Regions from separate parts of the Janthinobacterium sp. PSRC1-1 genome, predicted to be linked through region 1. Evidence: predicted binding sites of a transcription regulator. Region 1 holds the regulator's gene; each other region holds the start of a gene.
What was found. Region 1 encodes NrdR, which represses ribonucleotide reductase genes. Its sites were predicted from a motif close to CACNANATNTNGTG; they were not measured.
Positions count from the first base shown of each region.

Region 2: a site for NrdR is predicted at 6,301-6,314, ahead of ACP7DW_RS19565 (ribonucleoside triphosphate reductase). Genes of this name have one in related genera too.
Region 3: a site for NrdR is predicted at 7,936-7,949, ahead of ACP7DW_RS02365 (ribonucleoside-diphosphate reductase subunit alpha). Genes of this name have one in related genera too.

Region 1 covers NZ_JAFCWK010000018.1:8,476-18,366, forward strand. The annotation lists gene ACP7DW_RS26390 (pilus assembly protein) at 1-2,969, opposite strand, end outside; gene ACP7DW_RS26395 (pilus assembly PilX family protein) at 2,999-3,658, opposite strand; gene ACP7DW_RS26400 (PilW family protein) at 3,668-4,636, opposite strand; gene pilV (type IV pilus modification protein PilV) at 4,633-5,202, opposite strand; gene nrdR (transcriptional regulator NrdR) at 5,440-5,904, opposite strand; gene glyA (serine hydroxymethyltransferase) at 6,048-7,292, opposite strand; ZMP/ZTP riboswitch at 7,404-7,528, opposite strand; gene ybgC (tol-pal system-associated acyl-CoA thioesterase) at 7,844-8,245, shown strand; gene tolQ (protein TolQ) at 8,294-8,983, shown strand; gene ACP7DW_RS26430 (ExbD/TolR family protein) at 8,999-9,439, shown strand; gene tolA (cell envelope integrity protein TolA) at 9,488-9,891, shown strand, end outside.
Region 2 covers NZ_JAFCWK010000009.1:44,652-54,542, reverse strand. The annotation lists gene aspT (aspartate-alanine antiporter) at 1-543, opposite strand, end outside; gene aspT (aspartate-alanine antiporter) at 600-2,282, opposite strand; gene ACP7DW_RS19590 (heavy-metal-associated domain-containing protein) at 2,870-3,133, shown strand; gene ubiT (ubiquinone anaerobic biosynthesis accessory factor UbiT) at 3,172-3,699, opposite strand; gene ubiV (ubiquinone anaerobic biosynthesis protein UbiV) at 3,720-4,616, opposite strand; gene ubiU (ubiquinone anaerobic biosynthesis protein UbiU) at 4,626-5,663, opposite strand; gene ACP7DW_RS19570 (hypothetical protein) at 5,826-6,242, shown strand; gene ACP7DW_RS19565 (ribonucleoside triphosphate reductase) at 6,361-8,109, shown strand; gene nrdD (anaerobic ribonucleoside-triphosphate reductase) at 8,106-8,303, shown strand; gene ACP7DW_RS19555 (anaerobic ribonucleoside-triphosphate reductase activating protein) at 8,296-9,000, shown strand; gene ACP7DW_RS19550 (Pls/PosA family non-ribosomal peptide synthetase) at 9,149-9,891, shown strand, end outside.
Region 3 covers NZ_JAFCWK010000001.1:515,588-525,478, forward strand. The annotation lists gene ACP7DW_RS02325 (efflux RND transporter periplasmic adaptor subunit) at 1-891, shown strand, start outside; gene ACP7DW_RS02330 (MacB family efflux pump subunit) at 897-2,900, shown strand; gene ACP7DW_RS02335 (ABC transporter substrate-binding protein) at 3,088-4,032, shown strand; gene ACP7DW_RS02340 (hypothetical protein) at 4,100-4,708, opposite strand; gene ACP7DW_RS02345 (cytochrome C assembly family protein) at 4,968-5,771, shown strand; gene ACP7DW_RS02350 (PP0621 family protein) at 5,768-6,028, shown strand; gene ACP7DW_RS02355 (sigma 54-interacting transcriptional regulator) at 6,147-7,211, shown strand; gene ampD (1,6-anhydro-N-acetylmuramyl-L-alanine amidase AmpD) at 7,211-7,822, shown strand; gene ACP7DW_RS02365 (ribonucleoside-diphosphate reductase subunit alpha) at 8,205-9,891, shown strand, end outside.

The DNA.
Region 1 (9,891 bases):
GCGTCGGCGTCCTCATCAGTTTCATGGCCACCGCCACCGCTGGCCACGGGCACCTTGAGCCGGAAGTAATTATTTCCCAACAGCCACGGCGTGCCAGGCGCCTTGTCCAGCGCCAGCAGAAAAATGGCGGCGGCCGCTGCGGGCGCCGTCGTGTCCTTGCCGTCATTCACATGGTTGTTGTAGGCGCTGGCAACGATGGCAACATCGCGGTAGGCCGGCGCGCCCTCCTTGCCGCCCATGTTGATGCGCGCAAAGGATGGCGGCGCGCGCACGTTGCCCATCAGCCTGTCGTCGCGGTCGGTAAACTCCCACAGCGCTCCGTCCTGCGCGAAGCGGGCCGGGTCGGTGATGTCGAGCGCAAACACGCCCTGCGCCCCGCCGCCCATGCCCGCCGCCAGCACCGTCTTCCAGTGTCCCGACGCCAGCACTTCCGCCGTGGCCGCGCCGCCATCGAGCAGCGGACCCGGACTGTAGTGAGTGCTCGCAGCGGCTGCCGCCGCGTGCAGCAGCGCCTGCGGCAAATAGGCAAACACTTCGCTGCCCGTGCGCGCATCGAAGGCGTGCAGCAAGCCATCGTTGGCGCCCAGGTACAACATTTTGCGCCGCTGCAGCAGCGCCTGGCGGTGCAAGCCATAGCCAGCGCCCGGCATGCCCAGCCCCGGCGCGCCCACGTACAGCAGATTGCCGTAGGGTGCCGCACCCAGGCTGCCTGACCGGCGCCGCAGGACGCCGCCCGGCCGGCCCACCTCGTGCGTGCGCTGACCCAGCAGGTACGCCAGGCGCGCCTCCCCTTGCCCATCGCCGCCGTCGAAGGCGCCGCGCTGCTCCGCATCGAGCCGCGTCCAGGCCAGCGGCATCAGGGCGCCCTTCGCGTCGAGCGTGTAGACGGGACGCAAGGACGCGGGCGTTCCATCCGGCACGGGCTTGTCCTGTCCGCCGGCGCGCCACCATGGCTTGCCGGGAAGCAGTGCGCCATCGGCGCCCAACGCAAACGCGGTGCGCGACAAGCTCATGCTGCCATCGGCAAGGCGCAGCTGCGTCTGGAACCAGTATGCCTCTTCCGTGCCACTGGCCAGCGCCATCAGGGCCGGCCCCGCCAGCGTCGTCGGCAAGGTAGCCTTGTCGGCGGCGACAAAGGCTGCGCGCAGTCCCGCGATCAGGGCAGCCGGGTCGCTGCCGGGCAAGTAATGGGCGGGCCAGCGGCCATCCACGCTCCATTCCTCCAGCGCGCTACCCGTTGCACTCTTGAAGGGGTTGGCGTCGCCGTTCGCATCGAGAAAGCCGCCATATTTGGCCACCAGTGACAAGGGGGTGGCGGCGGACGTGGCCGCAGATTCGCCAGCCGGGTCGCCCTGGCGCAAGTCGCCCGCATAGTGCTCGACCCTTGCGACGCCGTCGTGCTTGCCGCCAGGGCGCAGTGGCTGCACATGCGACCAGTAGGCCAGCCCTGCCGCATGGTAGCTGGCGCCGCCCGACCCGTCGGACAGCCATTCCAGCGCCGCCAGGTCGGGCCGTGGCGCGGGATTGCCCTGCACGCCGCCGCTTTCCAGGCTGCCCACCGCGTGCGTCCAGGCCATCGCATCCAACGGCGGCGACGCAAAGCCATCGGCGGCGCGGGCACGGTCGCCGTTGGATGCGGGAGTTAGCGGGACATTGCCGGGCACGTAGCGGTCGCCCGCCATGCCCGCATCGCCGAGGCTGACGATGCCGTGGCGCTGGCAACTGGCGGTTTGCGGGTCGCTCCACGCAATCAACACCGGCAAGCCGTCGTCAATGGCGGGCGGGGCCGTGGCGGGCGGCACCACCGCGCTCGCCTGCCTTCCCTGCAGGTAGCGCAGCGATTCGTACAGCAATTCGGCTGTCGGCGCCGCGCTGGCATACCTGCCGGGATGCCCGGCGCTGCTGCGGCCCAGGCCATTGATGTAAGCGGTCACCCCGCCGCCAGGGCCCGCACCTTGAACCACCGTTGGCGCCACATATACGCCGGTGGCGGGATGCCACTCGACGTCGGCATTGTCTTGCGGCAGATAGTCGGGCGCCGCCCAGCGTTGCCGCCCCACGTGGGCCAGCGGCGCGCGCAGCACGCCGCCATACACGGGTCCGGCGCTGGCGCTCACGCCATTCAAGTGGCCAAACACGCCCACGCGCACCCTGCCGCCATGGCGCTGCACGGCGCCCACCGGCTTGTAGTGCTTGCCATATGCCAGGCACAAGTCGTCGCGCAGCGGTCCTTCTTCAGCGTCGCAGACGCGCACGCGCGCGAGGAACACGCCGTGCGTGGCGGCAATGCCGGGCGCGTCGCAATTGCCGCCCGCAGGCAAGCTGGCGTCGCCGAACAGCAGGCGATTACGGCAGGAAACGATAGCCAGTTGCGCCAGGGCAAACGGCGTCGCCGCCGCCACGCCGGCCTGCAAGACCTTGCGCGGGAAAAAGACGGGGTGGGCAAAGAAGTCGATGGGGCTGTCGGCATCGGGCAGCCAGGCGCGCTGCAGCACCGTCTTGCGCACTTCGTCGATGACGCGGCCGCCGCCCGTCAGCGCGTAGCGGACGATATCGAGCATGCTGGCGCTGGCCCAGTTCAGAAAGTTGCCGCTAAAACTATCGCCGCCGCAGCCGTGCAGCGCATCGGCCGGCTTCAGCACGGAGAAGTAAGCGGTCGCCACGCGCAAATCGGGCTGCATGACGCCATCCTTGCTGCGGTACGGATAGCTGTAGCACATGCGCGCATGGAAGTACCCCAGGTACTCGCGCTGCGGCGCATAGTCGCCGCCATGCGCGGCGGCGGCTGCCGCATGCGTGAGGGACAGGTTGAGCAGCAGATTCGGCGGCACCCTGGCGCCGTGCAAGCCCGCGTCGGCCCGCGCCAGTTCCACGGGAGGAGCGGCGGCAAGGGCGCCGCCGCAAGTGAAGTAAACGATGCAGGCCAGCAGAAGCCAGACGCGGCCGGCATGCCGGCGGGCAGACCACAAAGTGGATCGCAAAGCGGATAGCAAAGCCCTCATGGCACCGCTCCCGCCGCCTCTTTGCGATAGTAGCTTTGCAGCACGACTTGCGTGCTTTCCTGCGCGCCAAAACCGATGGCCGTGATGCGGTACACATAGCTTTCCGTGGCCAGGCCGCCAGTCACTGCCGCCGCCTGCGCGCCGGGCGGGTGGAATGGCAGCAGTTCGATCAGGTAGCGGGGCCGGCGCGACGGCAGGAAACCCTGCCCCGTCTGCATGACGGCGCCCGTGAACTGGCCATATGGCACGGCGCGGCTGCTCCCTTCGGCGCCATCGAGATCCGTACTTAACCAGAGGGCCGGCGCGTCCGGGGCTGCGGGCAGGCACAGGCCCAGTGCGCCTCCCTCGCCACAGCCGTCCACAAACCCGGCCGCGCTGCCTGGTGCGAACAGGCTGCTGCGTCCCGGCGCGCCGGACAAGCCTTCGATATCGTTCTGCGCATCCATCAATGCCTCCTCCGCCGCCTGAAACGCGATCTGCCGGTCGCGCTCACCGCGTGCCGCCTTTTCCCCCTGCAAGGCCATCTGCGCCGCCGATATACCCAGCAGCAAGATGATCACCAGCAGGCACAGCACATACACGAGGGTGGCGCCACCGTGACGTACACGAGCTGCGCACCAAGGTTCGCAACAGCGCCCGCCCGCGCCAGCCATCATGGCGCCCGCCTAGACCGGCCCGTTGCGCAGCATGATGCTTGTCTGCACCAGTTGTCGCAGCCGCGAGCGCGTTGCTATGGGCAAGGCCGTGCGCGCGATGCGCACGCCCGTGTCGCCAGCGCCGTGCGCCTCGGCATACGCCTTGCCGAACAGGTCGAACTGCGCCGGCCCCAGTTCCGCCATCTTGTCCGCCTGGCCCGCTTCGCCATGCAACAGCAGCGCCACGCGCACGCCGGCCACGCGCTTCCAGTGCGTGCGGCTGTGCAAATCGCGCTGGCGCGCGGCCGCATCCACGCCCACCAGCACCAGCGCCGCATCGTAGGCGTCGAGCGCGCTGGCGTTGACATAGCGGTTCGCCACGCCGTCGGGCGGCGTATCCGTATCGAGGCCATACAGCACCTGGAAACCGTCGACGCCGCGGATGATGGCGTCCGCGCCCCAGCCGTTCGCGCCACGGTATTTGCAGCGCAGTTCGCCTTCGCCATCGGCGCCCTGGGCCACATAGAAAATGCTCCAGCCCCGCTGCGCCTGCGTTTGCGCGGCGCCCACGCCGAAGCCGGCGCAGTTGAGCACGGAACCGTCGCCACCCTCTTCCTTGCCGGCACCGTAATAGCGCAGGGCCAGCACGTCGCTGCCATGCAGGGCGCCGGGCAGCGCGCCGCTGATGCCCTCGCTGTTCTTGCCCAGGCTGTGCGCGTCGAGCCCGGCGATATTCGCGCTGTCGTGCGCGGCATGGGCGACGGGCGCGGCGCTGCTGTCCCAGTTGACATAGGCCGTCTGGCGCACGGCGCGGGCGATGGTGTCGAGCGCATAGCGGCCGTTATCATCGAGGCGCGCGCTGGCGGACTGGTCGCCATAACTGCCGCTGGCCGCCAGCAGCACGGTGCTGGCGGCCAGCATCAACAGCGCGCCCAGCGACAGGGCCACCAGTAATTCGACCAGGCTCATGCCGCGATGCCGGCGCAAGACCGTGTTCATGCGCCGCCTCCGCCCAACTGAAACGCCAGCCTGGGCAGCGACCCGCCTGCCGCATTCACGGCGGGCGAGCCGCCGGGCAGGCGGGCGCGCCAGCCCAGCTTGATGACGATGGGCGCGCCCTTGCCGCCGCTGCACGCCCACGGCAAGCCCTGGGCGGCGGCATCCCAGGCGGGCGCATCGCGGCAGATATGCAGGCGCGCGCCGGGCAAGGCCGCATGCAGTTGCTGCTTCCACTCGGCGATGTCAAATTGCGCCAGCTCGGCCGCGCTGCAGGCGGCAGCACCGAGGCAGTCGGGCGCGCCACCGCCTGCTTCCGCGTCGTCCGCCGCCGCGTACGTCACGTTCAGGTAGGGATTGCCCGTATCGGGACCATTCATGAGCACGCTGTTCGCGCGCATGCGCTCGGCCATGCCGGCGGCCAGTTGCACGCCCGCCGACAACAGCGCCGACTCATGGCGCGCGCGCAGCGAGTGCAATTGCAGGATGCTGGCGCCCAACAAGCCCAGCGCCAACAGCAGCAGCGACACCAGCACCTCGACGAGGCTGCTGCCACCCGCAGGAAACATCGTGCGACCGCCATTGCACATGCGCTACTCCCTTCCGCAGACAGAGTCGCAAGAACAGGCGGCCCAGCTACACGATAGGCGCGCGCAAAAAACCGGGTCTGCGCTGGCGCAAACAGCACGGCGATAAGGTGAGAAGAACAGCGTAGGGATTGATCAGACCGCTTGCCAGGCGAACGCTGGCGTGGTGCACACGGGGCGCAGAACCGGCCCCGTTTTCAGGTTTTCAATAGGTGAACGTCAGGGCTTGCTGCGCGCCTGGCCCACTTCGGCGATCGCATCCTGGAACTCGGCCAGGTCTTCGAAATTCTTGTAGACGGAAGCGAAGCGGATATAGGCGATCTTGTCGAGGCGCTTCAGTTCTTGCATGACGAGCTCGCCGATATAGCCGGAATCGACTTCGCGCAAGCCGCTGGTCAGCAGTTTTTCCTGGATGGAGGCGATGGCCGTATCCACGGAGGCGGCCGCGACGGGACGCTTGCGCAAGGCCAGCATCAAACTGCCGCGCAACTTATCCGCAGCGAACTCCGTCCGGCTGCCATTCTTTTTGACGACGGCCGGCATGATAAGTTCAATGCGTTCGTACGTGGTAAAACGCTTGTCGCATTTGCCGCAGCGGCGGCGGCGCCGAATGGCATCCCCTTCCTCCGATACGCGCGTATCGAGAACCTGGGTGTCGCCGTGCTGGCAAAATGGACATTTCATGGGCTGGCTACAACTTTATAGTAATAATTACGGGAAATCGCCGCCCTTGTACAAAGGGCGCCCGAATCACTCCGGGCGCCCTTGGGCACGAAGGAATGTGTCATACAGAATCTTACTCTGTATGACACATTCTGGACAAATAATTATGCGTACACCGGATGCGCGTCGGCCAGCACTTTCACGGCCGCTTTCACGCGCTCGATGGTGGCGGCGTCATGCGGATTGTCCAGCACGTCGGCGATCAGGTTGCCCACTTCTTCCGCTTGCGCTTCCTTGAAACCGCGTGTCGTCATCGCCGGGCTGCCCAGGCGGATGCCCGAGGTGACGAACGGTTTTTGCGGGTCGTTCGGGATGCCGTTCTTGTTGCAGGTGATGTGCGCGGAACCGAGGATGGCTTCGGCTTCCTTGCCCGTCAGGTTCTTGGCGCGCAGGTCGACCAGCATGACGTGCGATTCGGTGCCGCCGGAAACGATGCGCAGGCCGCGCTTGATCAGGGTTTTCGCCAGCACGTCCGCGTTCTTGACCACTTGCTTCTGGTATTCGACGAATTCCGGGCTCAGCGCTTCCTTGAAGGCGACGGCCTTGCCGGCGATCACGTGCATCAGCGGGCCGCCCTGGATGCCGGGGAAGATGGCCGAGTTGATGGCTTTTTCGTGCTCAGCCTTCATCAGGATGATGCCGCCGCGCGGGCCGCGCAACGATTTGTGCGTGGTCGAGGTGACGAAGTCGGCGAACGGCACCGGGTTCGGGTACAGGCCGGCGGCGATCAGGCCGGCGTAGTGGGCCATGTCGACCATGAAGTAGGCGCCCACTTCCTTGGCGATCTTGCCGAAACGCTCGAAGTCGATCTTTTTCGAGAAGGCCGAGGCGCCGGCGATGATCAGCTTTGGCTTGCGTTCGCGGGCCAGACGTTCCATTGCCTCGTAATCGATGTCTTCTTCCGCCGTCAAGCCATATGACACGACGTCAAACCACTTGCCGGACATGTTCAGCGGCATGCCGTGGGTCAGGTGGCCGCCTTCGGCCAGCGACATGCCCATGATCAGGTCGCCTGGTTTCAGCATGGCAAAGAACACGCCCTGGTTCGCCTGCGAGCCGGAGTTCGGCTGCACGTTCGCGCATTCGGCGCCGAACAGCTGTTTCACACGGTCGATGGCCAGTTGCTCGGCCACGTCGACGTATTCGCAGCCACCGTAGTAGCGCTTGCCTGGATAGCCTTCGGCATACTTGTTCGTCAGCTGCGAGCCTTGCGCTTCCATGACGGCTGGCGACGTGTAGTTCTCCGACGCGATCAGTTCGATGTGATCGTGCTGGCGCGTGTTCTCTTTTTGAATGACGGCGAACAATTCAGGGTCGACGTTGGCGAGGGTGTGATCTTTTGCAAACATGTAAAAACTCCAAGTATGAGGGTGCTTGTACTGGCAGGTTGGATCGAATGAGGGGAGCCGGCGTTAAGTGAATAACAACATTGGACAGGCAGCCTCTTCGTGCTTTTCCATAGTGGCTACCCAGGCGAACGGCTGATGAAAAATCTCACGTTTCCCGGTGGGTGCCCACCTTTCGCCGGTTTGCCGATCGCCATCCAGGGAGATCGCCCGACTTTTCGCCAGTCACGTGAGACGTAATGGAAATCAAATTGTAAGTTAAGTGCCCAAATTGAGCAAGGAATGCAACCGTGCAGCTATAATCGCGGCGCGCCATCGCAGCCCGGGCATGACCACAGGCCGCCCCGCAGCGTGACTGCGGCCCTTAAGCTGAACGTAAACCTGGCTGCGGCATGTAAGCGTATGTTACGAAGCTTGCCATTGTGCCCCCCGGATTTACAATGCTGCGGTGCAACTTATATGCAGCTTTTGCATGGCTTTCCAGCAAGCGCCCACAGTCACAAGAAGAAAAATCGCGTAAAATGTTGCTCAATCTCACTACTGGCGCAATAAACATGCCTTCAGTCTTTACCTGGAACGTACGTGTCTACTATGAAGACACCGACGCCGGCGGCATCGTCTATTACGCAAACTACCTGAAATTCTTCGAACGCGCGCGTACCGAATGGCTGCGCGCCATCGACGTGGGCCAGCAGGCATTGCTGGAACAACACGACGCGATGTTCGTTGTCAAAAGCGTCAACGCCGACTATCATGCGCCAGCCAGGCTCGATGACACGGTAAGATTAACCTTAAGCATAGAAAAAATGGGGCGCGCCTCCATCGTTTTCCTGCAACAAGCCTGGTGCGGCGACCTCCTGCTGAACACGGCCCGCGTCAAGATCGGCTGCGTCGACTCGGCATTGCGCCCGCGCGCCGTGCCTGATGCAGTGGCGGCCCGCATGCGCGCCGCCTGAGCCCTACCGCCACCCCCCCGGACAATTCACCCAACAGACTGCCAGCCAATGAACGTTACACAAGATCTTTCTTTCCTCGCGCTCATCTCCAATGCCCATTTGATCGTGCAACTGATCATGGCCCTGCTGCTGCTGATTTCCCTGACCAGCTGGACTTACATTTTCCGCAAGATGTTTGCCGTGCGCCAGGCGCGCAAGCAAACCATCGAATTTGAACGCAGCTTCTGGGCCGGCGGCAACCTGCATGCGCTGCATCAAAGCGCCAGCGGCAACCGTGACCAGAGCGGCGCGCTGGCGCGCATCTTCGACGCCGGCATGGGCGAATTCATCAAGGGCAAGGCTTCCTACGGTTCGCGCGAAGCGCTGGACGTGGGCGCCGTGCTCGACGGCGCACGCCGCGCCATGCGCGCCGCCTTCCAGCGCGAAATGGACGTGCTCGAATCGCACCTGGCCTTCCTCGCTTCCGTCGGCTCCGTTTCGCCGTACATCGGCCTGCTGGGCACCGTCTGGGGCATCATGAACGCCTTCCGCGGCCTGGCCAACGTCCAGCAAGCCACGCTGGCCGCCGTCGCGCCCGGCATTGCCGAAGCGCTCATCGCCACCGCCATCGGCCTGTTCGCGGCGATTCCCGCCGTCGTCGCCTACAACCGCTTTTCGCATGACATTGACCGCCTGGCGATCCGCTTCGAGAGCTTCGTCGAGGAATTCTCCAACATCTTGCAGCGCCAGTCGCGCTAACAGGGAGCAAGGTCCATGGGTTCCTCATTCAATAGCGGCGGCATGCGCGGCGGCCGTGGCCGCAAGTTCAAGTCCGAAATCAACGTCGTGCCGTATATCGACGTGATGCTGGTGCTGCTGATCATTTTCATGGTGATGCCGTCGTCGAACAATCCCAGCGTGGTGAACCTGCCCAACGCGGAAAAGTCGGCCAAACCACCCGATGACTATATTCAGATCGTGCTGAAACCGAATGGTTCGCTGTCAATCGGCGTCATCGGCAAGGAACAGCTGTCGCCGGAAACGGAACCGAACCGCGACGCCCTGCTGCGCAAGCTGCGCGGCTTGCACGAGAGCAATCCCGACTATCCCGTGATGATCGCGGGCGACAAGGAAAGCAAGTACGACGATGTGATCCAGCTCATTTCGGAAGCGAAAAAGATGGGCATTACCAGAGTTGGCCTGGCCACCAAGTAAGCGCATTACCCTGTTTCCAGACTTGACCGTTTTTAGATAGACTAGACTTTGCAGACCAAACAAATCGACCATGTACTCGGCAAGCCTTACAGCGTGCCGCGCGAACGCAGCCGCTGGCCCTCGCTGGGCCTGGCGCTGGCGATGCACCTTGGCCTGCTGTTTTTCCTGTGGGTGGGCGTACACTGGCAAAATACGGAACCTGTCGCCGTCGAAGCGGAAGTGTGGGACCTGAAAGTGCAGACGGCCGCGCCGCCGCCCGAGGTGGCGACCGAACCGGAGCCGACACCGGCACCTCCGCCGCAACCGCAAGTGGAGCAGCCGGCCCCGCCGCCACCGCCGCCGGTGGCCGCGCCCGAGCCGAAGGTTGACCTGCGCGAGGCGGAGATCGCCCTGGAACGCAAGAAGGCCAAGCTGAAGGAAGAAAAAGACAAAGCGGCAGCGGAAGAACGCCG
Region 2 (9,891 bases), on a different contig from region 1:
CAAGATATTGACGCAGACGATGATGGCCCCAAACGAGCCGAACACGTACGTCACGGCATAGCCGACGGCCACGTTGCCCTGCAAGCGCGCCACCTCGTCGGCCGCCAGGCCCAGCTTGGTGATCGCGTCGCCGGCCGTGCCGATGATGGCCGACTGCGTCAAGCCGCCCGCCGCCACGCCGGCCGCCAGGCCCTTGTCCAGGCCAAAGACCTTGGCCATGATGACCACCGTCAGCAGCGCCGTCACGGCCAGCACCACGGCCAGGATGATTTCGCGCACCGACTGGCGTCCCAGGGAATTGAAGAACTGCGGTCCGCTTTCATAGCCGACCGCGTAAATGAACAGGGCGAACAGCACCGACTTGACGCCGGGATCGATGGCCACGCCTACCTGGCTGACGAGGACCGCCACCAGCAGTGAACCGGCGACCCCGCCCAGCTGGAACGAGCCGAACTTGATCTTGCCGATGTAGTAACCCACTGCCAGGGAGAGAAACAAGGCAATTTCGGGCGACTTCTTGAATAACTCATGCAACCATTCCATACGGACCGCCTTTCGTGTTGAAGGAATTCTTTACTGCCTGTGCCCTTGCGGGCGGCTTATGCGTGGACGGAGCCGGCCAGGGCCACGATGAGCGGCCCCAGCAGAGGCAGCACCACGTTCGAGATGGCATACGTGATCGTGTAGCCGAGCAAGGGCGTCGAGTTGCCGGCCGCGTTCTGCACGGCCGACAGGGCCGGCGTGCTGCACTGCTGGCCGGCGATGGCGCCCAGCAGAACGGGCGCTTCCAGCTTGAGGAAAAAGTGCCCGACGCACAGGGAAATCGACGCGGGGATGACGGCGATGAGCACGCCCATCAGCGGCAGCGACAGCCCGTACTGGCGGACCAGGTCGATCGCCTGCGGTCCCGAGGCCAGCCCCACGCAGGCGATGAAGGTGGCCAGGCCGATATCCTTCATCATGTCGAGCGCGCTCGAGGGGATGCCCTGCATGCCCGGCTTGCGCGCCTGGTACCAGCCGAACACGAGACCCGTCAGCAAGGCGCCGCCGCCCGTGCCCAGCGAAAACGGGATGCCGCCCAGCTTGGCGGTAAAGCCGCCGATATACACACCGAGCACGATGCCGATGCTGGCGTAGACGATATTGCTGCGGTCCCCGGTGGGCACGCGCTTGCCGATGGCGGCCAGCGCCGTGGTCAGCTCGCGCCCTTCCGCCGTGCCATACAGGCGCAGCACGTCGTCGCGCTGCAAGGCCAGGTCCGGCAGGGGCGGCATGCTGTGCTCGCCACGCACGACGGCCGCCACATGCACGCCGGAGGGCAAGGCCAGCTGGCGCAGGGGCTGGCCCACCAGCGCGGCTTGCTGCAGCACCACTTCGACGGCCGAGACGGCCATGTTCAAGCCTGTCGTGTCGGCAAATTCTTCGCCCAGGACGGCTTCGGCAGCCACCAGCGCGGGACGGTGGCCGATCACCAGCACTTCATCGTTGGCGCGCAGGCGCAATGCCGGTTCCAGGTCCAGCACCTTGCCGTGCCGGCGCACGCGCGTGATGCTGGCGCGGCCCGCGAAAATATGCTGCAAGGCATCGAGGCGGCGTCCCGCGCCACGACTGATGCGGTAGGCGCGGCCCACCATTTCCGGCGTGGCCTGCACCCCGTCGCCATCGGTCTGCGCGCCGCCCATCTTTTCCCACAGCTTGTCCGCTTCCTCGCGCAGGTTGACGCGCAACAACAGCGGGAAAATCTGGCTGGTGACGATGACGATGGCGATCAGGCCGAAGATATACGTGATGGAATACGCGGTGACCACGTTGGCTTGCAGCTCGGCGATGCGCGCCGCCGGCAGCGCCAGTTTGGAGATGGCGTCCGTGGCCGTGCCGACGACGGCCGATTCCGTCGCCGCGCCCGCCATCATGCCGGCCGCCGTGCCTTGGTCGAGGCCCAGGAAACGCGTGGCCAGCAGCACCAGCGCCAGCACCACCACCACTTCGATCAGGCAGAGTATTCCCAAGCGCAAGCCCTTGGCATTCAGGTTGGCAAAGAACTGGGGACCGCCCGCATAGCCAAGGGCAAAGATGAACAGCATGAAGAAGACATTCTTGACGCTGGCGTCCAGGGTGATGCCCAGCTGGCCGATCAGCAGCGCGGCGATCAGGGTACCGCACACGCCGCCCAACTGGATGGGACCGAAGCGTATCTGCCCTAGCGCATAGCCCAGGGCCAGGGCCAGGAACAAGGCCAATTCTGGCACCTGGTGCAATACCGACGTGATCGAATCGAGCATGAGCAAACCTTCGAAAAGTGACGGTTGGTTACCCGTTCTCGGGCTGGCAGGCGCTGGCGGATGAACGGGCGTACAGGGGCCCACGCAGCACCGGCCCTGAAGGCCCGTACCGGGGAAATGTTGTTACGAGGAATCATGTTCGGTGAAAATTTTACAAGTGTCAACAGGTGTTCTGTTGAACTCGCTTTGCGTTTCATCAAACATCGTGCGCACGATTGAGGCGGCTATTTGACATAGCTCAACAATACTAATAGTAATGTTTTTGGACGATACCAGAGTGCCTTGCGCGCCAGCGGCGTCTCCTGTGGCAAGCCTGGATGAAGCAGCGCCAGCGCATAGGTCCCTTCCGTGCAGCGTCCGCATCGGCGATATTGCAATAACAATAATATTGCGCTGCAGGGTACGCTTGTCGACGCCAACAGGGCGACGGTGTATCCAACAACAGCAGTTTCAAGCTGCCCACGCGCCGCTGGAATTAATCCAGATCAATAAAACCGCAAATAGAAAATAAATCTTGCGTGCGGCTCTGGACGGCATGCGCACCGCTCGCCTACGCTGTTTTTTTATCTGAAAAACAAGAGGAACCCATGCAGACAGCACGCTTGAATATTATCGGGATGGATCACGAAGGCTGCGCCGACAGGCTGACGGGCGCGCTCGAGGCCGTCACGGGTGTGGCCACCGTGTGCGTCTCGCTGGCGCGCCACGGCGCCACGGTGCAATTTGACGAACGGCTGGCCACGCAGGAGCGCCTGCTGGCCGCCGTCAACGATGCCGGCTTCATGGGCGAGGCCTCCGACGAGGAACAACTGCCATCCTGCAGCGGCGTCTGCGGCCACTGCCGCCATTGAACGCCGGCTGCGGCAATTCTTCGCTCCCCCTGCTCCGCTCAGCCTTCCCGCGCACCCCGGTCGCGCAGATGCGCCAGCACGCGGCGCGGTCCCAGCGCCTGCAAATCGAACGGCGGCAGCTCGATGGCGTCGAGCGTATTCTTGAACAGCAGGCCCAGTTCCGTATCGCCTTCCAGGCTCAAACGACGGCTGAAGAACAGCGTGTCAGGATCTTCCTGGCGTCGCGCCAGCAGCATCAGGTCATGCACGCTGGCAGCGATGCACAGGTCCGGCACGTCCACATAGCGCTCGGCCACGAACACCGTGCCCTGCCACTCGAAATCAAAGGCGATGCCCGCGTCGACCAGGCGCAGGCGCAGGCTGCGCCCCTCCAGGCTAAGCCGCACATCGTCGGGCAATTGCGGCGCCAGCAGGCGGTTCAGGCCTTGCACGAACAGCCAGGAGGCGGGATACGGCGGCAGCTTGGACAATAATTCGGCCAGCGGTTCGGGCAGCCGGTACGACATGGCGGGCTTGCTCATGGCGGGCTTGGCCGGGATGGGCAATCTTTCCAGTTGATCTTGCATGGTGCTTCCTTTCGATGCGTTCAATGAGCGGCGTGCTGTTCCATGCCGGGCTGGCCGTGCCAGTAGCCGTCGCAGGCGCCGGCCGGCTGGCAGGCCGCCAGCTGGGCCTGGGCGCCCACGCCGCTGACCTGGCCGCGGCGGGCGCGGTCGAAAATGGCGATGACTTGTTCCGTATGCAGGGCCTGCGGGCTGATGCGCGCCACCGCCACGCCCATGTCGCGCATGGCGTCGAGTTCGCGCACCAGGTTGTAGACCAGCGCCGACTGCGTCTGCGTGCCGTTCAGTACGAGGAAGGGCACCTCGTCGCGCGTGCGCAGCAGCAGGCCGTCCGGCTCTTCCAGGCAGCTGTAGCCGCAGTCGTCCTTCGGCAGGTTGCGGTTGCGCGCCGTGAAGCAGCGCGCGGAAAACGCCAGCGGCATGCGGCCGTAGGCGAACACTTCCGTCTCCAGCCCTTCCGGTTTCTGGCGCTGCATCTCGGCCAGCGCCGTCTGCCCCATTTCCAGCGGCATCACCCAGCGCCGCGCGCCCAGGCGCGCCAGCAGTTGCAGGCTGGGGCCATTGAACAGGTTCAGATGGGGACCGGCGACGAAGGACGTGCCCTTTTCCATGCAATGCACGGCGCCCATGTCGTTGGCTTCGACCGTATAGCGGCCATTGCCCGTGATGCGGCGCAGGGTCGCCAGTTCGGCGCCCGCCTCGATCAGCGCCTGCGTCGACAGCACCACCTCTTTGCCGGCAGCGGCCAGCAGGTCGGCGATATCGAGCCAGTCGGCCAGGCGCACTTCATGCCGGCGCGAGCACACGGTTTCGCCCAGATACACGATCTCGACGGCGCTGCCGGCGATCTGCTGGTAAAACTCGAAGACGGTGGCGCGCGGCCAGTAGTACAGCAAAGGGCCCAACGATAGTTTTAGCATGTTCTTCCTTTATTTCCAGGAGCGGTGGTAGGCACCGAGTGTGTGCTGCTGGCCTTCGGCCAGCTTGTCCATGGCCGCCATCCAGCCCGGCTTGACGGCGTAGCGCGGATTGCCTTCGCGGCAGGCGTCGATCGCTTCGCGCCACACGCGCGTCACCTGCGCCACGTAGGCGGGACTGCGCTGGCGCCCCTCGATTTTCACGGCGCGCACGCCCATGGCGATCAGTTGCGGCAGCAGCGCCAGCGTGTTCAGGCTGGCCGGTTCCTCGATCGCGTAATACTCTTCGTCATTGACTTCGAAACGGCCCTTGCACAGGGTGGGATAGCTGGCGTTTTCACCGGGCGCGTAGCGGTCGATCAGCACGCCGTTCAGGCGCGACTCCAGACCGTTCGGCGTTTCCAGCCAGCGCACGGATTTCGCCGGCGAGCATACGCCGTGGGTGTTCGGCGCCTCGCCCGTCGCATACGACGACAGCGCGCAGCGCCCTTCGACCATCACGCACAGGCTGCCGAAGCCGAACACTTCGATCTCGACTTCCGTCTTGCTGATCAATTGTTCCACCTGCGCCATCGACAGCACGCGCGGCAGCACGGCGCGGGCGATGCCGAAGTGTTCATGGTAAAAATTGATGGCTTCGTAGTTGGTGGCCGAGCCCTGCACGGACAGGTGCAGGCGCAGCTGCGGATGGTGCTGGGCCGCGTAGGCCATCAGGCCCGGATCGGCAACGATCATGGCGTCGATGCCCGCTTGCGCCGCGCGGTCGATGGCGCTGCGCCACACGGCCCAGTTGTGCGGCTGCGGATAGGTGTTCAGCGCCAGCAGCACCTTGCGTCCATATTGATGGGCGTAGCGCACGCCCTCGGCGATGGCCTTCTCGTCGAAATTGAGGCCGGCGAAATTGCGCGCATTGGTGGCGTCGCGAAAGCCCAGGTACACGGTGTCGGCGCCATTGTCGACGGCCGCTTTCAGGGCGGGCAGGCTGCCGGCGGGGCAGACCAGTTCCAGCGGTCCGGCCACGCGGGTGGCGGTGGTTGCTTCAAGCATCATGATGTTCACAGTCCTGTATCGGCTCAGGGTGCAGACTATAGCCCCGCCCATGCCGCCCAGTCCTTGACGCAGGTGAAGGAATGCATGCATGGCTGGCGCACCTTCAACTTGCTTGACCTGGCTGTAAAATGCCCCACTTTTCTTCCTCTTCGATTGCCAACCATGACCCGCAAACCGCTGCTGATTTTCCTTCTGACCCTGTTCCTCACCGCGCTGCAAGTGCAGTGGGCCGGGCCGGCCGATGGCTATGACGCGGGCACCATCTCCGTGCTGTCGCCCGAGGTGCTGGGCGCCTATCCGGGCGTGCTGCTGCTGTTCCTGCTGGCCGTGTTCGCGCGCCGCCAACTGCCGCTGCGGCGTCAGGCCGCCATCTGCACGGGCCTGCTGGCCATCTACTGGCTGCTGGCGAATTACGTCACGTTCGATGCGCGCGTGGCCAGCTGGAGCACCTATACGCCGCTGGAAATCTGGGCTCACGTGCTGCCCGCTTCCGTCGCCAGCATCGCCGCCTGCGGCGCCGCGTTCTTTTGCGCGAGCTGGCTGATCCTGCGCGAAACGCGCTGGAACAAAACCGGCTGAGGTGGTTTTTTCACCTGGATCAAGGATACGCGAATCGCTTGCACGCCACCTTTGACGGCACTACATTTAGTAGATAACCTTCATAAAAACACCGCATGTTGTGTTTATTGGAGGTTTCATGACGACGAATGCAGTTTCCCCCACGCGCGGCCAGGTCGATGTCGCCGCGTCCATCAATGAATACCTGGAGCGGCGCGACTGGCGCGTCAACGCCAACGCCAACCAGGGTTACTCGCTGGGTGGCCTGATCCTCAATGTGTCGGGCAAGGTCATCGCCAACTACTGGCTGGACCAGGTGTATCCGCCGGAAGTGGGCGCGGCGCACCGCGAAGCGGCGCTGCACATCCACGACCTCGACATGCTGGCCGGCTATTGCGCCGGCTGGTCGCTGCGCACCCTGCTGCATGAAGGCTTGAATGGCGTGCCGGGCAAGATCGAATCGGGCCCGCCGAAACACATGTCGAGCGCCATCGGCCAGATCGTCAATTTTCTCGGCACCCTGCAAAACGAATGGGCCGGCGCGCAGGCGTTCAGCTCCTTCGACACTTACATGGCGCCCTACATCCGCAAGGACGGCCTGCGCTACGAAGACGTGCGCCAGTACATGCAGGAGCTGATCTTCAACCTCAACGTGCCATCGCGCTGGGGCACGCAGACGCCGTTTACCAACCTGACCTTCGACTGGGTCTGCCCGGACGACCTGCGCGAGCAGATTCCCGTCATCGCCGGCCAGGAGATGGACTTCAGCTATGGCGAGTTGCAGGCCGAGATGGACATGATCAACCGCGCCTACATCGAGATCATGATGGCGGGCGACGCCAAGGGCCGCGTCTTCACCTTCCCCATCCCCACCTATAACATCACCGAGGATTTCGACTGGCATAGCGAGAATGCGGAACGCCTGTTCGAGATGACGGCCCGCTACGGCCTGCCCTACTTCCAGAATTTCATCAATTCGGAACTCAAGCCGAACATGATCCGCTCCATGTGCTGCCGCTTGCAGCTGGACTTGCGCGAACTGCTCAAACGCGGCAATGGCCTGTTCGGTTCCGCCGAGCAGACGGGTTCCCTGGGCGTGGTGACGATCAACTGCGCGCGCCTGGGCCACCTGTGGCGCGGCGACGAAGCGGCACTGATGGCCGACCTGGACCGCCTGCTGGAGCTGGGCAAGACCAGCCTGGAAATCAAGCGCCGCACCATCGAGGAACTGATGCAGCAAGGCCTGTTCCCCTACACGAAGCGCTACCTGGGCACCCTGCGCAACCACTTTTCCACGCTGGGCGTCAACGGCATCAACGAGATGATCCGCAATTTCAGCGGCGACGCCTGGGACATCACGTCCGCCGAGGGCCATGCGCTGGCGATACGCCTGCTCGACCACGTGCGCGCCCGCATGGTGGCATTCCAGGAAGAGACGGGCCACATGTACAACCTGGAAGCGACGCCGGCCGAGGGCACGACCTACCGCTTCGCCCGCGAAGACCGCAAACGCTATCCCGCCATCCTGCAGGCGGGAACAAGCGACAATCCGTATTACACGAACTCGTCGCAACTGCCCGTGGGCCATACGGACGACCCGTTCGAAGCGCTGGAATTGCAGGACGCGCTGCAGCGCAAGTACACGGGCGGCACCGTGCTGCACCTGTACATGACCGAAGCGCTGTCGGATGCGAATGCCTGCCGCGAACTGGTCAAACGCGCCCTGAGCCGCTTTTCGCTGCCCTACATCACGGTCACGCCCACGTTTTCCATCTGCCCGCGCCACGGCTACCTGGCCGGCAAACATGAATTTTGTCCCACCTGCGACGCCGAACTGATCGCCCGCAAGCAAGCCCACCCTGTTCCATCACTTGAGGAAACACCATGAACGCACGTCCCGACTTCACTCCCGCCATCACCCTGCTCGACAGCGAACGCCAGCGCTGCGAAATCTGGACGCGCGTGATGGGCTACCACCGCCCCGTCGCCTCGTTCAACATCGGCAAGCAGGGCGAATTCCACGAGCGCCAGTACTTTACGGAAGCGAGCGCCCGGGTTGGCCAGCCCGCCTGCCGTGGCTGAGTTGAAAGTGGGCGGCCTGACGCCCTTTTCCGCCACCGACTACCCGGGCAAGCTGGCGGCCGTGGTGTTCGTGCAGGGCTGCCCCTGGCGTTGCGGCTATTGCCACAATCCGCACCTGCAGGCGCGCACGCCGCAGGGCACCATGCCGTGGCAGGACGTCCTGACCTGGCTGCGCCGCCGCGTGGGCCTGGTCGACGCCGTCGTCTTCAGCGGCGGCGAGGCGTGCATGGACCCGGCGCTGGCGCGCGCCATGCAGGACGTCAGGGAACTGGGGTTCGGCGTCGGCCTGCACACGGCTTGCATCTATCCGCAGCGCCTGCAGGAAGTGCTGCCCCTGGTCGATTGGGTGGGCTTCGACATCAAGGCGCCGTTTGCCGACTATCGTCATGTGACCCGCGTGGCCGGCAGCGGCGACCCGGCGCGCGCCTGCCTGGACGCCATCCTCGCCAGCGGCGTGGCCTACGAATGCCGCACCACCACCCACCCGGACTTGCTGCCGGACGAACAGCTGCTGGCCCTGGCCACCACGCTGGCCGCCAAAGGCGTCGACAACTACGTGCTGCAGCAGTTCCGCGCCGAAGGCTGCGCGGATGCGGCGCTGGCCGGCCGCCCCCTGCACGGCTATCCGGCGGCGGGCACGCTGGCGCAAATCGGCGCCATGTTTCCCCGTTTTACATTCCGTAATCATGGCAATTGATCCTGCAGTCACATAATTGCTGAAAGATCCACAAAATTCCCCGTTCTGCAACGCTGAAATGTCTGGGGTACTGTAATGTATCGACTGTGCCACGCACCATGCGCAGCCCGTCAGATTCCTCACTCCGCATTACAGATAAGCGTCATCCATGAACGATTTCACCGCAGTCAGCCCAGGCACCCCTTCCACCCACGCCGACATCCTGTACGGCCCGCCGCGACCGGATCTGCTGCGCGAGGAAGTGCTGGCCGACCTGCTGGAAGCGACGGCGCGCCGCTGCCCGCAGCAGATCGCGCTGATCGATGGCGAACGCCGCATCAGCTACGCCGAACTCGATGCCCAGGCGGGCCTGGCGGCGTCGCGCCTGGTGGCGGCCGGCGTCAAGCCAGGCGACATCGTGGGCCTGTGGCTGCCGCGCGGCGCCGCTCTGCTGCTGATGCAGGCGGCGATTGCCAAGGCGGGCGCCGCCTGGCTGCCCGTCGATGAAGACACGCCAGTGGAACGCCTGCAGGTGTGCCTCGATGACGCCAACGGCTTTGGCGTCGTCAGCTGCGCGCAGTTCGCGCCGCGCCTGGCTGATGCCGGCATCGTGCGCCCCGTGTGGACGGCGGAAAGCCTGCTGGCCCCCGCCGCACCGGGCGAACTGCTGCCCGCGCGCAGCGCCGTGCTGCCCGCACACCCTGCGTATGTGATCTACACCTCCGGCTCGACGGGCAAACCCAAGGGCATCCTGATCAATCAACGCAGCATCTGCCACTTCCTGCGCAGCGAAAACGCCGTGCTGGAAGTGACGCAAGCCGATACCGTCTACCAGGGCTTTTCCGTCGCCTTCGACATGTCGTTCGAGGAAATCTGGATCGCCTACCTGGTGGGCGCCACCCTGTGGCTGGG
Region 3 (9,891 bases), on a different contig from region 1:
GCCACGGTCGACGCGGGCCGCGCCGCCCTGGCGGGTTTGCGCGCGCAGCTGGCCGACCAGCAGGCGCAGCACCGTCTGGCGGGCCGGCAGCACGTGCGCCAGCAGCAGATGGCCAAATTCGACTCGACACCTTTGGCCGACCTGGAAACGGCCGAAGCCACCTTGGCCTCGGCCGGCGCCAAGATCGACCACCTGAAGGCGCAGATAGACCAGACCCAGGCCAGCCTGAAGGCGGACGAGGCGCGCCTCGGCTATACGCGTATCTACGCGCCGATGGCCGGCAAGGTCGTGGGCCTGGACGCGAAAGAGGGGCAAACCCTGAACGCCACGTACCAGACGCCGAACATCCTGCGCATCGCCGATCTGTCGGCCATGACGGTATGGACGGAAGTGTCGGAAGCGGACGTGCGCCGCGTGCGCCCGGACATGCCCGTCTACTTCACCACCCTGGGCGGCGACCAGCGGCGCTGGAGCGGCAAGGTGCGGCAAGTGCTGCCGGCGCCGCCCGTGCCCGGCGGTTCCGCCGCCGGCACGGCCCTGGCGCCGTCGACCAGCAAAGTGATCTTGTATACAGTGCTGTTCGACGTGGATAACGCCGATGGCGAACTGATGCCGCAGATGACGGCGCAGGTGGTGTTTGTCACGGCCGCGGCGAACAATGTGCTGGCCGTGCCCTTGCCGGCCTTGAAACCGTCGACCGAAGAAGGCGCCAGGCCGGGGCAGTTCACGGCCCGCGTGATGGATGCCGACGGCAAGGTCGATACGCGCGCCGTCACCGTGGGCGTGCGCAACCGCCTCAGCGCGGAAGTGCTGCAAGGCTTGCGCGAAGGCGAGTTGCTGGTCACGGGCGAGCAGCCGGCCGGCAGCGGCGCCAGCAGGTTCCAGCTGTGAGCGCCATGAACGAGGCCGCGTCGCTGGGGCAACCGGGAGAACCTGGCCAGCCGGCGCCACTGATTGAACTTGCCGGCATCCGCAAGCGCTACGGCGGCCACGATGGCGCGCCGGCCGTGGAAGTGCTGCGCGGCCTGACCTTGTCCATCGGTGCCGGTGAATTCGTCGCCATCGTGGGTGCGTCCGGTTCCGGTAAATCGACCCTGATGCATTTGCTGGGATGCCTGGACCGGCCCAGCGACGGCAGCTACCGCTTCGCCGGCCAGGACGTGGCCAGTCTGAATCCCGATGAACTGGCGTGGCTGCGGCGCGAAGCGTTTGGCTTCGTCTTCCAGGGTTATCACCTGATCGCCACCGAATCGGCGCGCGAAAACGTGGAAGTGCCGGCCCTGTACGCGGGCATGCCGGCCGCGGCCCGCCACGCCCGCTCGGAAGCGCTGCTCAAGCGCCTGGGCCTCGGCGAGCGGCTCGACCACCGGCCCAACCAGTTATCGGGCGGGCAGCAGCAGCGCGTGTCGATCGCGCGCGCGCTGATGAATGGCGGGCGCATCATCCTCGCCGATGAACCGACGGGGGCCTTGGATAGCAGCAGCGGCGCCGAAGTCATGGCTCTGCTGGGCGAACTGGCCGACGCGGGCCACACCATCATCCTCATTACGCATGATCGCAAGGTGGCGGCCCAGGCGCGCCGCGTGATCGAGATCAGCGATGGCGAAATCATCGCAGATTCGGGCGCCATCGCCATTCCCGCCACGTCGACGGCCCTGCCGCCGCTGGACATGTCGCGCGCCGCCCACTGTGCGCACGATGGGGGCGCGTCGCTGGGCACGGAATTGCTCGACGCGGCGCGCGCCGCCTGGCGCGTGCTGTGGATCAACCGCTTCCGCACGGGATTGACCCTGCTCGGCATCGTCATCGGCGTGGCCTCCGTGATCGTCATGCTGGCCATCGGCCTGGGCACGCGCCAGCAGGTGATGGCGCAATTGGGCGCCTTCGGCTCGAATCTGCTGTACATGGCCTCGCGCGGCGAAAGTTCGCGCATCCCCGGGCGCAGCATCACCCTGGCCGATCTCGATGCGTTGAAAGACGTGCCGGGCATCACCCACGTGCTGCCGAATGTCACGGGCAACAAGGTGATACGTCACGGCAACCTCGACGTGCAGACGTATGTGCGCGGCACGGGACCGGCCCTGCCGCAGATCCAGACCTGGCCGGTGGCCAAGGGCGGCTTCTTTACCGAGGAAGACGAGCGCGAGATGGCCACCGTGGCCGTGCTGGGCGCGCACCTGGCGGAAAAACTGATGCCCGACGTGGCCAATCCCGTGGGGCAGAGCATCCTGATCGGCAACGTGCCATTCCAGGTGATCGGCGTGATGAGCGCGAAGGGCGCGCTGACGGGCGAGAAGGATGAAGACGACGTGCTGCTGCTGCCGTTTTCCACGGCCGGCATCCGCGTCTTCGGCCAGCGCGAGCCGACCTACACGGTCCTGGCGGTGGACGACGTCAAGCGCGTGACGGAGGTGGAGGCGGCGGTCGACGCCACCATGTTCGAACGCCACCGCATCCGCGACTATGGCATCAGCAACGCGGCCGCGTCGATCGCCGCCGAAGCGAAGACGCAGGACAACATGACCATGATGCTCAGCCTGATCGCGGCCGTCTCCCTGGTGGTGGGCGGCATCGGCGTCATGAACGTGATGCTGATGACGGTGCGCGAGCGCACGCGCGAAATCGGCATCCGCATGGCGACGGGCGCACGCCGGCGCGACATCCTGCGCCAGTTCCTCACCGAAGCCGTGCTGGTGTCGGTGGTGGGCGGCGTGGCCGGCATCGTGGTCGGCGTGACGGTGGCCGGCCTGCTGCTGGTATGGGACGTGCCGGTGATCTTTTCCCTGAGCGCCATCGCCGGCGCGTTTGCCTGCGCCGTGGTGACGGGGCTGGTGTTTGGCTTCATGCCGGCGCGCAAGGCGTCGGGACTCGATCCGGTGGTGGCGCTGGCCGGACAGTAGTGCTTGTCACAACGCCGGCAGCGTGGCTGCCGGCAAAAAAATGTTGCCCTGGCTCTAACACACGGTACTATCTCTCGATAATATAAGAAAAGCTGTGTTTTATGCCCTTGCGGGCACACACCAACCACCACAGGAGAACCCGATGCAGCAAAAATCAATCTTGAAGACCGGTATCGCCGCCGCCCTCATGCTGGCGTTCGGCATGGGTGCCGTCCAGGCACAGGCGCAGGAAGTCGTGCGCCTGGGCAACTTGAAATTCGCCCATTACGGCGCCGTGTCGTACATCAAGGAAATCGCGCCCAAGTGCGGCATCAAGGTCGAAGAGCATATCTTTGCCAAGGGCCTCGATGTGATGCAGGCGATTATCGCGGGCGAGCTGGACGTGGGGGCGACGGCGTCCGAAGCGGCCATTTCCGGCCGTGCCGGCGGCGCGCCCATCTATGTGGTGGCCGGCTTTGCCAAAGGCGGCGCGCGCCTGGTGGCGGGCGCCGGGCAAAAGATTACCAGCGTCAAGGATCTGAAGGGCAAGCGCGTGGGCGTGACGCGCGGCGGCATCCAGGAAGTGCTGCTGCTGGCCGAGCTGGCGCAAGCGGGCCTGACGTATGCCGACACCAAGGGCAAGGATGTGCAACTGGTGTTCCTGGCCTACGCCGACTTGAACCAGGCGCTGATGGGCAAGAATATCGACGCCATGATGCAGTCGGAACCGCAATCGTCGCAGGCGATCAACAAAGGTTTTGGTACGGAAATCCTGAAACCGTACGACACGCCGATCGGCGAACCCGTGCGTACCATGGTGATGACGGAAAAGTTCTACAAAGAACGCCGCCCGGTGGCGGAAAAATTCATGCGCTGCTTCGTCGAAGCGACCAAGACCTTTATCGACAACAAGGCGACGGCGGAAAAGTATGTGCGCGAAGTCGTGTTCCGCGGCCAGATCACGAAGGATGACTTCGACGACGCGATCAGCAATTCGCCGTATTCGTACGACATCTCGCCCGAGCATATCCAGGTGACCACCGATGTGATGGTGAAAACGGGCGTGGGCCGCATGACGAAGCCGCCCGTGGCCAAGGACTGGGTCAAGACGGACTTGCTGGAGCAGGCGAAAAAGAGCTTGAATGTGAAGTAAATCAGTAAAACCATCAAAAAACCTCCGTGCCAGCGATGGTCCGGAGGTTTTTTTATGTGCAGCGCCCTTAGCGGGCGTTAAAACCCATCCAGCCTTTTTCCGTCTGCCGGAAGCTCAGTGTATAGGTGCGCGTCAGTTCATCGCCTTTCTTGAGCTGGCGGCTGATGATCGCGCCGTAATTGTCCTGTACGATCTGGTCCGACCATTGCAGCAGGTTTTCGAAGCGCTCGGCCGTCATCGCCGCCTGGCGGGTCAGCAGCGGCGCGGGAATCGCTTTCTTTTCCTGCTGCTGCGCCCAGAAGTCGCGGAAAACCTTGTTTTCGCCGCTCATGCCGCGCGCCATCAGGCCCAGACCCATGGTCATGCCCACGGAACCATCCGTCTTCGCCTGCGTCTCGAGCTTGTCGGCCACGTCGGCCAGCAGTTCCAGGTAGCCCACCTTGGCGCGCAGGATGGCCGAGCCCTTGATTTCGTACTGTTCGTTCTCTTTCCAGCCATTGAGCTTTTCCAGTTTCGCGATCTCGAAGTAGTCCTTGTACAGGTCATAGTTTTGAATCGAGGTACGGAAATATTCCTCGTACGTGGATTGGGAAGGCGCATCTTTCGTGCAACCGCTTAATACAGTGCAGGCGGCCAGCAGGAGGCAGGTCCAGGTAATTTTTCTGAAGGAAAGCATGGAGGGGGACGTGGCCTTAGGGTGGATGAATATTGCTATGTGGACATAATTATAGGACTGGCTAATCAGGATGGCAACGTGGTTGTGCCGTGGGAAAAGTGTGTCGGTAGAAAGAATACCGAAATCTTGAGGGTGCGCTACCCCGTTGCGCCTCAGGCGCGATATCATGGCAGGCTTGCAGCATTGGCTGGCGGCGGAATGCCTGTCACCCTGGCTGTCGCTTGAATCGCGCTTGTCGGCTATGGTGTAAACTTAAACTATGCAGATCTATTTCTTTCTTATCGCCGCCCTGTTGTACGCGGCGTGCGCGGTGCTTCCCTCGTCCCGTGCCCGGCTCATTGCCGGCCTGACCGGCGTCGCCTGGCTGGCGCACGCCGCCACCCTGTGGTTCGACCTGATGGCGCCGGGCACCTTGCGCTTCGGCTTTTCCGCCATGCTGTCGGCCGCGCTGTGGGTATCGGTGGGCGCCTACTGGATAGAGAACCGCAATTTCAGTCTGGATGGACTGCGCCGCATGGTCATGCCCAGCGCCGTCATCGCCATCGGCCTGGCCTGGGCCTTTCCTGGCAGCCAGGTCAGCATGGAAGGCAAGTCGGCCGTCTTCGGCTGGCATATTGCCGTGGCCGTGCTCGCCTACAGCACCCTGACGATTGCCGCCTTTCACGCCGTGCTCATGGCGCTGCAGGAATCGCGTCTGCATACGCGCAGCGAAAGCCGCGGCTTCATCGGCAGCGCGCTGGACCAGCTGCCGGCCTTGCTGACGATGGAAAAGCTGCTGTTTCGCATGATCGGCCTGGGTTTTATTTTGCTGAGCCTGACCGTGCTGTCGGGCATCGTGTTTTCCGAACAATTATTTGGCAAGGCCTTGACCTGGGATCACAAATCGGTGTTTACCATGCTGTCGTGGCTGTTGTTTGCCGCGCTGCTGGCAGGGCGCCGCTTTCGCGGCTGGCGCGGCAAGACGGCGCTGAGTTTTACCCTGGCCGGTTTCGCCACCTTGCTGCTGGCCTATGTCGGCAGCCGTTTTGTACTGGAAGTGGTTTTACACCGAGGATACGCATGACACGTGTTTTATTCTGGCTGGCGCTGGTGTTCCTGGTGCTGTTTGCTATCCGCAGCAAGATCCGGGGCATGCAGCAGCGCGCCCGCGCGCAGCAGCAACAGCCGCCGAACCCGTATGCGCCGCCGGGCCGGCCACAGGAATTGCCGGATGCCGAGCTGATGCTGTGCTGCGCCCATTGCGGCGTGTACTACCCGGCCTCGGAAAACGTGCAAGCCAAGGGCCACGATTACTGCAGCCACGCGCACGCCACGCTGTAAGGCCACGCCGGCAGATTCGCTCGCGTTGCTCATCCGTATCGTAACGTCCTCGGGCCTCCATCCGGCGTAGCATCTGCGGCAGGCGCTTCGTCGCCGCCATTGCAGAAAGGCGCGTCCCATGTCCCGTCCCAGCCTCAGCCCCAGCCCGCATGCCGTGACCGCCGCCGGCATGCCACCGGCGCCGCAATTGAGCGGCAACTCCCTGCCCATGCAGGCGCTGCGTGCGCAGATCGGCCGCATCGCCCGCTGTGGCGCGCCGGTGGCCATCCGCGGCGAATCGGGCACGGGCAAGGAATTGGCGGCGCGCGCCATCCATGCGCAGGGTGCGCGCGCCAGCTTCCCTTTTATTGCCGTCAACTGCGGCGCGATTCCCGAAGCGTTGATGGAGGCCGAATTCTTCGGCTGCCGCCAGGGCGCCTATACGGGCGCGCTGCATGAGCGCCAGGGATTGTTCCAGGCGGCCCATGGCGGCAGTCTGCTGCTCGATGAAGTCGACGATCTGCCGCTGGCCATGCAGGTCAAGCTGCTGCGCGTGCTGCAGGAGCGGCGCGTGCGCAAGCTGGGCGGCAGTACCGACGAGGCCGTCGACGTGCGCATCCTGTGCGCCAGCCAGCAGGGCCTGGCGCGCGGCGTGGCCGCCGGCACGTTTCGCCAGGATCTGTTTTACCGCCTCCATGTGATCGAGCTGGCGCTGCCGCCGCTGCGCGAGCGGCGCGGCGATCTGCAGGTATTATGTGAGGTGATCCTGGCGCGTCTGGCGCCACGCCAGGCCGTGAGCCTGGCGCCGTCGGTGCTGGCGGCGCTGGCCGCGTATGCGTTTCCCGGCAATGTGCGCGAACTGGAAAACCTGCTGGAGCGGGCACTGGCCTTTGCCGACGGTGGCGTGATTGCACTCGACGCGCTGGCCTTGCCGTCCGCGGCGGGCAGCAGGCCGCTGCAGGCGCCGCCGGCATTGCCGGACTTGCCGGAGCGGCAACTGTGTCTGCCCGGCATGGCGGCATATGGCGTGCCGCCCGCCTTGCCGCTGGACATGTATTTACGCCAGGCCGAGCGCGACATGATCATGCAGGCGCTGGTGCAGGCGCGCTATCACCGCGCACGGGCGGCGCGCCAGCTGGGCCTGAGCGTGCGCCAGTTGCGTTACCGCATGCAGAAATTGACGATACAGGAAGCGCTACCTTGATGACAGCATGGACGATAGATGAAGATGGCTGGTGCGACGGCGCGCTGCGCTATGACTCCCAATACCACGATGCGCGCCCGGACGGTGCGCAAGTCGATTTGCTGGTGATCCATAACATCAGCTTGCCGGGCGGCCACTTTGGCGGACCGCATGTGTCGGACTTGTTTACCGGCCGGGTAGACTATAATGCCGATCCTTCTTTCGCCGACCTGCGTGGCTTGCAGGTGTCGGCGCACTTTTTTGTGCGGCGCGATGGTGCGCTGTTGCAATATGTTTCTACTGATCAACGTGCCTGGCATGCCGGCGCGTCCATGTTCGAAGGGCGCCCGCAGTGCAATGGCTATTCCATCGGTGTCGAAATGGAAGGCGCGGACGATGTGCCCTTCCAGCAGCGGCAATACCATGTGCTGGCGGCGCTGACGGCGGCGCTGGTGGCGCGCTACGGGCTGTCCCAGGTGCGCGGCCATGAGCACATTGCGCCGGGGAGGAAGACGGATCCGGGACCGTTTTTTGACTGGCATTTTTATCAAGAATGCTGGCTGGAAACTGTGCGCGGGCAAGCTGCGTTAGCGCTTACTACGCGGGGATTGGGCTTTCCATCCGTGCCCTGAAAAGTCAACCGAAATCGTATATGAAAATACAAAAAATTACGCTGGCGGATGCCGGAAAACTATTGCATCGCCTTTCGATGGGCACTACAATTAGTGCATAACTTGGATTTAAAGACTATATGTAGTGCCATCACAGACGTTTTCAAAATTATTACCAAAGCTACCCTGTTTGTTGATATGGCAACGGGAACTGGCGTTTCATCACCCTTGATCGTGTTTCGCGCCAGCCGGGCTGTACAGGTTGGCCGTCTGATTTTTGGCTGTATATTATTTACTATTTAGCATCAAATACCTGAAGAAACCCTGACCATCGGGCGTTCTATTCAACAACACACGCGGCAGCAAAACTGCAGGCTGACTTTAGCTGACAACGGGAGCTTCAATGCAATCACCACAAGATATTTCCATCCATCCAACGCCAGTATCGCCAGCGCCAGGCGCGGCCAATAGCGTGGCGAGCACCGGCGCGGCATTGGGCGACTATCGCATCATCCGCCGCAACGGCGCGGTGGTGGCATTTGAGCCTTCGAAGATCGCCATCGCCATGACCAAGGCGTTTTTGGCCGTTAACGGCGGCCAGGGCGCCGCTTCGGCACGCGTGCGCGAACTGGTGGAGCAACTGACCGACGGCGTCGTCGCCGCGCTGGTGCGCCGCCATCCGGGTGGCGGCACCTTCCATATCGAAGACGTGCAAGACCAGGTGGAACTGTCGCTGATGCGTTCGGGCGAGCACGATGTGGCGCGTGCCTACGTGCTGTACCGCGCCAAGCACATGGAAGAGCGCCGCTTGCAGAAGGAGGCGCTGGGCGCTTCGGCGCAAGTGACCGCACCCCAACTGAACGTCACTGACAACGGCGTGCGCCGCCTGCTGAACATGCAGGAAGTGCGCGACCTGATCAACGCCGCCTGCGCCGGCCTGGAAAAGCACGTCGATGCCGACGCGATCCTGGCGGAAACGGTGAAGAACCTGTACGACGGCGTGCCCGTCGAAGAGCTGCACAAGTCGGCCATCCTGGCGGCGCGCGCGCTGATGGAAAAAGATCCGGCCTACAGCCAGGTCACGGCCCGCATCCTGCTGCACACGGTGCGCAAGGAAGTGTTCGGCAAGGAAGTGCCGCAAGCGGCCGCTGCCGCCGAGTACCTGACGTATTTCCCGCAATATATCGCCAAGGGCATCGCCAACGATCTGCTGAACCCGGTACTTGCCAGTTTCGACCTGGAACGCCTGGCCAAGGCCATCGTTGCCGACCGCGACTTGCAATTCGGCTACATCGGCCTGCAAACGCTGTATGACCGCTACTTCCTGCACATCCATGACGTGCGCATCGAAATGCCGCAGGCGTTCTACATGCGCGTGGCCATGGGCCTGTCGCTGAACGAAGCGGACCGCGAAGCGCGCACCATCGAGTTCTACAATCTGCTGTCCTCGTTCGACTTCATGAGCTCGACGCCGACCCTGTTCAACTCGGGCACCTTGCGTTCGCAGCTGTCGTCGTGCTACCTGAGCACCGTCTCGGACGACCTGGAAGGCATCTACGACGCCATCAAGGACAACGCGCTGCTGGCCAAGTACGCCGGCGGCCTGGGTAACGACTGGACGCCAGTGCGCGCCCTGGGCGCCCACATCAAGGGCACCAACGGCAAGTCGCAAGGCGTGGTACCGTTCCTGAAAGTGGTCAACGACACGGCCGTGGCAGTCAACCAGGGCGGCAAGCGCAAGGGCGCCGTCTGCGCCTACCTGGAAACCTGGCACATGGACATCGAGGAATTCCTCGACCTGCGCAAGAACACGGGCGACGACCGCCGCCGCACGCACGACATGAACACGGCGAACTGGATTCCCGACATGTTCATGAAGCGCGTCATGGAAAAAGGCGAGTGGACCCTGTTCTCGCCATCCGAAACGCCGGACTTGCACGACCTAGTCGGCAAGGCCTTTGAAAAGGCTTACCTGGGCTACGAAGCCAAGGCCGCCGCCGGCGAAATCCGTTCGTTCAAGAAGATCGCCGCGCTGGACCTGTGGCGCAAGATGCTGTCGATGCTGTTTGAAACGGGCCACCCATGGATCA